DNA from 2 places in the Peribacillus sp. P4_C12 genome. Region 2 is predicted to be linked to the other one. Evidence: riboswitches for the same ligand, from Rfam matches in the RefSeq annotation. Region 2 holds a riboswitch; the other holds the start of a gene.
The links. A riboswitch is a leader RNA that binds a small molecule or an ion and turns the genes downstream of it on or off. The one in region 2 is predicted to bind glycine.
Positions count from the first base shown of each region.

Region 1 (3,425 bases), on a different contig from region 2:
GATGACCGGTGAATAATGGTCATACACGCCCGCACCAAGAAAGGAGGCATAGTTTTTAAGATCAGCATTCTTGGAAGCAAGTTTTGATAATTCTTTCATTAAGGCTGGCTCTGATTTAGCTGGTTTAATGTCATATTCGCCTTGAAAGCGGACACTTTCAGGAATATCGTTGAAAAGGTTCTCAACAGAAGGGACCCCTATTACCTCCAGCATTTGTTGTTTATCCTGCTCTGTCATGGGTAAGTAACGATGTTTCATCTTAATGACCATTCCTCTCTATTTACGTGGTTTTTTATAAAAAGGTGTTTGTATAATAACAGCTTTCAATCGTTTTGAACGAATTTCCACTTCGACTTCAGAATCCATCACCGAATAATCTTTATCGATAAGTACCAATCCTACATTTTTCTTCAATGTTGGTGATTGAGTGCCAGTCGTAACTTCACCAATGACTTTATCCCCACTGTATACCTTATAGCCATGACGAGGAATGCCGCGGTCAATCATTTCAATTCCGACAAGCTTACGTTGTGCCCCTTTTTCCTTTTGTTCAGTAAGAACGGCTTTCCCGAAAAAGTCGGCTTCCTTATCCACTTTAACCGCAAAACCAATCCCGGCTTCAATTGGGGTAATATCTGGTGAAAGCTCCTGTCCATAAAGCGGAAGTTTAGCTTCAAAGCGGAGTGTGTCACGTGCCCCTAAACCTATCGGCAGTATCCCTTCTTCTTTTCCTGCATCTAGAATAGCTCTCCAAAGGGCCGGGCCATTTTCACTGTGGCTATATATTTCAAAACCATCTTCACCCGTATATCCTGTACGTGAAACCATCGTGGAAAGCCCATTTATCAGGACATTTTCCTTGAATTTAAAAAAGCCAATTTCACTCAAAAGTGTATCATTAGATATTTTTTGTAATATTTTCTCTGCCAAAGGTCCCTGCAGTGCCAACTGTGTATAATCGCTTGATACATCCGAAAGTTGGACATCCTCTGAACAATTAGCTTGTAGCCAGTTAAAATCTTTTTCTGTATTGGCGGCATTGACCACGAGCAGATAGTCGTCTTCTGCCTTTTTATAAATGATAAGATCGTCAACAGTACCGCCGTTTTCATAACACATAGCCGTATAAATTGCTCCGCCCTGTTTTAGCTTTGATACATCATTGGTCATCATTTTTTGTAAAAAGGAAAGACTCCCTGGGCCCTTCACATCAACCTCACCCATATGGGAAACATCAAATAAGCCAGCTTTTGTACGAACTGCTTCATGTTCGTCCTTGATACCCGAAAATTGGACAGGAAGTTCCCAGCCGCCAAAATCGATCGTTTTTCCTCCGTATTCACGATAAACCTCAAATAGTGGCGTTCTTTTTAAATTGGTCAAAAAATGACCCCCCTTAGATTTTTTAGATTTACTTTGCTCACTTTTCTAAAAGCTTCTTTCCATTCTGTCAGATCATCTTATACTTCTCATCCTGATTCATAATGTGGAAAAAAGGGCACAAAAAAGGACAGAGAAAGCCCTAAAGAGCTTTTTCTCTGTCCTGAAACCTGAAAGTTTACCTATATAATAGGCTTTCCCCTTTGGTGGCCGTTCTGCAACGAGCGGCGCTCTCCAGAGTTGCGTCCAATAAGAGTTCTTTTGCCTGAGAGATTCACTGCTAAGTTTGCTCCTTCGGCGCTACATTCGTAGTCTCTCCCCTTATCTTCACCCGCATATAAATGTGTCTCCACCAATTAGGAAAGTAATTAATCCTACTGATAGTTAGTAAAACCTCTGTGCATTTACAATATGCTTTTTCTACCAACTCTCCTTAAAACTTCAGAACTTAATGAATGATCTCTAGTCTGTTAATCTGGGATAAAGTAAGAGGCGGTTGCCCATACTATGAAAAACATGAACTACATTCATAAAAATGTACGCTTCTCTTAAGCGTTTGGGAAATTGGAATTTTCTAAATATACTTACATCCTACCTTAAGAAACTTTTCTCTGCAATATTTTTTACTGAGAAATATTTTTCTTACTTCACATATAAAATGTTCGGGTTTCAACCTTAAATAAGAAAATTATGATTTTAGAAGGAGTAGTTTCAATGAAAATTAATATATCCTTCAGTTCTGATTGGAATGACGAGTTTCTACAAAAGATGGAAAATGACGGTCCATGGGGCTTTATAAATTGGCTGTTCAAATGGAAGAAAACCTCATTATTCCTGATTTTGAAGGTTTACAGGCACCCAAGCATCTTCCACAGCTCACCCCACTTCCCCACCAATTGGAAGCGGCAAAGCAGGTAGTTGAAAAGATGAATGGAAAAGCCATTTTAGCTGATGAAGTAGGTCTCGGGAAAACAATCGAAGCTGGCTTGATTCTAAAGGAATATATGATCCGAGGTCTTGTTAAAAAAGTATTAATTCTTGTCCCCGCTTCACTTGTAAGTCAATGGGCTTTTGAATTGAATACCAAGTTTCATATTCCGGCTGTTGTTCAAAGAAAAAGCTATGTGTGGGAATCATGCGATGTTGTTATATCATCCATTGATACAGCGAAACGCGCTCCCCATCGAGATATCATTTTTAATCAGCAATATGACTTTATCATTATTGATGAAGCTCATAAACTTAAAAATAATAAAACGAAGAACTATGAATTTGTCCAAAATCTGAAAAAGAAATTTTGTTTATTGCTGACAGCTACGCCAATTCAAAATAAAGTCGAAGAAATTTTCCATCTTGTTTCGTTATTGAAACCGGGACACTTGGGAAATGCAACACTCTTTTCTGAGAAATATAAAGGCAAAGGCCGAAATGTTATTGAGGATGAGCACCTAAAGGAACTCGTCAACACTGTAATGATTCGGAACCGACGGGCTGATACTGGAATTGAATGGACAAAAAGGCAGGTGGAAACAATCATCATTGAATTTTCTCCAACTGAACAAGCCTTGTACGACGCTGTTTCCAAATTTAAGCCTATTTCAGATGGATCGAAGGGAAGTTCTTTTTCAGCACTCACGCTCCAAAGAGAAGCATGCAGCAGCAGAGAAGCCGTTTTTTATACATTGAAAAACATGAAAGCCAAATATGAACAGCCTTCCCATGACTTTTTAGCAAAGCTAGATGAGCTGTTTGAGAAGGTAAATGAAACAGAACAAAACTCCAAGGCTGAAAAAGCTTTAGAGCTCATCAAGAAAATTGATGACAAAGTGATTATCTTTACCGAATACAGAGCCACTCAGCTATATTTACAGTGGTATTTACAACAGAATGGAATTTCCTCAGTTCCCTTCCGCGGCGGCTTTAAGCGTGGAAAAAAAGACTGGATGAGAGAATTATTCCAAAAGCAGATTCAAGTTTTAATTGCTACCGAAGCCGGTGGGGAAGGAATAAACCTTCAATTTTGCCACCACTTGATTAATTTTGAC
Region 1 covers NZ_JBFUIB010000255.1:654-4,078, reverse strand. Annotated here, with positions in the region: gene gcvPA (aminomethyl-transferring glycine dehydrogenase subunit GcvPA) at 1-258, opposite strand, end outside; gene gcvT (glycine cleavage system aminomethyltransferase GcvT) at 277-1,383, opposite strand; glycine riboswitch at 1,537-1,620, opposite strand; glycine riboswitch at 1,624-1,711, opposite strand; partial or broken gene AC1DUW_RS20405 (DEAD/DEAH box helicase) at 2,095-3,425, shown strand, end outside.
Region 1: linked by a shared signal. The riboswitch ahead of gcvT (glycine cleavage system aminomethyltransferase GcvT) and the one ahead of AC1DUW_RS01795 (amino acid permease) in region 2 are both predicted to bind glycine.

Region 2 (3,425 bases):
ATAAAAGTAAAAATCCTAAAATAATTAAGAGGGAAATATTCATTCCTGGTCACCTTCCCGATTTCTGGGGTCCAACTTATACATGATGCCCAAAATAACGGATGTAAGGACCACCCACATAGCCATCCAAAACATATTAAAAGGCATCCCTAATACGTAAGGTTCTATTCTGTTTACAAACGGAAGAAATCCTAATATGCCTATAAAAGGAACTAGAGTAAGTATATATATAATCTTCATTAATCCAACCCCTCCATTCTAAGTGAAAAGTCATTTATATCGACTTACAGTACCTTACACTATTTTAATATAAAATTTACTGTGGCTGCATTATATATTTTAGTAGCACTTCTCTGTGTTAGCAAAATAAATTGAAAAAAAGGAAGGGAGTGTCCCTTCCTTTTAATTCCTGCGACCATGAAAAATAGCTACTTCTTTTTCTGATAGTTATAGAGTACGAGTAGAAGAATGAACCAGATTGGCGTCATTAACAGTGAAAGTCGTGTAGCTTCAGCGAATAGCATAACGATTAGGATGAACAGAAATAATCCTAAAATAACGTAATTGATAAAGGGTGTAAAAGGAGCTTTGAATGTAGATTGCGCTCTCAAGTCCGGACGTTTTTTCGTATATTTGATATGTGAAATCAGGATGATGCTCCAAACCCAAATAAAACAGATGGCACTGATTGTAGTTACTATTGTAAAGGCCTGTTCAGGTATCATTTTGCTTAGCAATGCCCCTAGGGAGACGACGATTGCCGATGTAACCAAGGCATTACTTGGAACAGCATGTTTATTTAATTTTGCTAATTTTGCAGGAGCATCGTTATTATTGCTTAATGTATAAAGCATACGGCTTGTTGAAAATAAACCGCTGTTGCCGGCAGATGCAGCGGATGTCAGGACAACAAAATTGATAATCCCTGCAGCGATTGGAATGCCGATTAGTGTAAAGACTTCTACGAATGGACTGCTTGATGCATCCAGCTGTGTCCAAGGATTGACGCATAGAATGACGAGTATGGCACCTACATAGAAAAGTAAAATTCGGACCGGGATTTTATTGATGGCTGATGGTATATTTTTTTTCGGGTTAGCTGTTTCTGCTGCAGAAACACCAATTAATTCGACCCCTACAAAGGAGAAGACAACCAATTGTAAAGATAGCAGGAAGCCGGATACGCCGTTCGGAAACATGCCTCCGTGGCTCCAAAGGTTGGTAAGTGAAACGGTGCCAGTATTGGTTTTGAAGCCAATGACTAACAGGATGATGCCTACAATAATTAAGGCAACAATCGTGATGACTTTAATGAGCGCGAACCAGAATTCAAGTTCTCCAAACAATTTAACCGTCAATAGATTCAACCCTAACAGAATGACCAGGCAAGCAAGAGCTGGTATCCATTGAGGGATATTGAACCAATATTGCATATAGACACCAACCGCGATGATATCGGCCATGGCTGTCATGATCCAACAGAACCAATAGGTCCATCCGGTCACAAATCCAGCCCACGGCCCGATATATTCGGTAGCGAATTCGGTGAATGACGTATAACCGGCGTTGGATAAAAGTAATTCCCCTAAAGCCCTCATAACAAAAAATAAGGCAATCCCTATAATAAGATAGGAAAAGATAATGGAGGGGCCTGCCAATTGGATGGCTTTACCGGATCCAAGAAATAAACCGGTACCAATTGTTCCTCCTATTGCAATTAATTGTACATGGCGATTTTTTAAATCTCTTTTCAATTCCTGTTTAGCCAATTTGAGCATCTCCCGTTGTTTATGATCTTAGTCGTGTGGAGCGTGATTCTACATTCCGTGTAGCTCGTTGTTTTCACCTCGCTTATGCCATTGAATGGCAATATCTTGGATTTTGGACAATAAAAAAAGAGATTGGATACTACCAATCTCGTCAGGTTTAAGAATAACAATTCATCATTCGTTACTCTTCTGTCCTTTTGCCTGAGATTGTGAATCCTTCGGCGCTGTACTATGTACAGTCTCTCCAGAAGCTGCTCCTGCTATAGTGTGATCCATAGCATTCAACGCTTGCTAGTATGCGGTTGTAATAAATGTCCGTTTGTAGAAGAAATGAATCTTCCTTCGGTCATTTGTCATTATACTTAAATAACGTCAATATAATATTGGAATTCTATCATTGTTTATTCTATAGGTCAATATGGAAATTGGAAAGTTAGCGGGTAATGTAGTTGATGTATATCAACATTCTATAAAAGTAGTGATTTGAAAAGCCATAGTTACTGGAGCGATGGATAACGGGGCCCGCTTTAAAATCAATACAAAAAACAACAACAAATTTTGTGGTTATCGTTCCGCAGAAGAGTAGACTTCGTTAAAGACTTAATTTGCTTTTTAGTGAAATACATGAACCAAAAGGAAGCTGTAAGGAAGTTACAAACCCCTCGTGTCATTATTGATATTTCACAATATTGTAGCTTTTCTAGGTGGTTTTTTTCTAAACAATTCATACCATAGAACTGGCATTTTAATCGCGACTGTTTTCCGAATAGTGTGATAATATTTAGGTAAAAAGGTGAAAGGGATTAGAGATGCTATGGCGATAAAGACAGTATCAATTGTTGGATTAGGAGCACTGGGCATTTTATATGGACATCATTTATCAAAGGAAATGCCGAAGAAGAATGTGAGGATTATTGCGGATACAGCTAGAATAAAGAGATATGTCCAGGATGGGGTTTATTGCAATGGTGAGCGTTGTGACTTTCATTATGTAACGCCTGAAGAAATATGCGAGCCTGCAGATTTGATGATTTTTACTGTTAAATTTAGTGGATTGGAAGATGCTATCGAAGCGGTGAAGAATCAAATTGGAAAACAGACGATTATTATTTCTGCTTTGAATGGAATCACAAGTGAAGCGATTATTGGTGAGGCGTATGGAAAGGATAAAGTCTTATATTGTGTTGCGCAAGGTATGGATGCTGTTAAAGAAGAAAATAAGTTGACATACGACCATATGGGCATGCTCTGCTTTGGTGAGCGGGAACCTGGTTTGGTTTCAGAAAAGGTTCAGCTGGTGGCAGATTTTTTTGAAAAAGTGAATGTCCCATATGAGATAGATACGGATATGTATAAGCGGCAATGGGGGAAATTTATGCTGAATGTTGGTGTTAATCAAACTGTTGCTGTCTATAAAAGAAATTATGGTGAAATTCAACGAAAGGGTCATGCAAGAGAAATGATGATTTCTGCCATGAGAGAGGTTATCGTTCTGTCAGAGAAAGAAGGAATTCATTTAACGGAAAGAGATCTGGATTATTGGTTAAGTGTATTGGATGCATTAAGCCCAGAAGGAAAGCCATCCATGGCTCAAGATATCGAAGCTCGACGTTACAGTGAGGTTGAGTTATTTGCAGGTACGATATTAAAATTAGG
Region 2 covers NZ_JBFUIB010000003.1:34,978-38,402, forward strand. Annotated here, with positions in the region: gene AC1DUW_RS01785 (sodium:solute symporter family protein) at 1-43, opposite strand, end outside; gene AC1DUW_RS01790 (DUF3311 domain-containing protein) at 40-240, opposite strand; gene AC1DUW_RS01795 (amino acid permease) at 429-1,769, opposite strand; glycine riboswitch at 1,949-2,027, opposite strand; gene AC1DUW_RS01800 (ketopantoate reductase family protein) at 2,584-3,425, shown strand, end outside.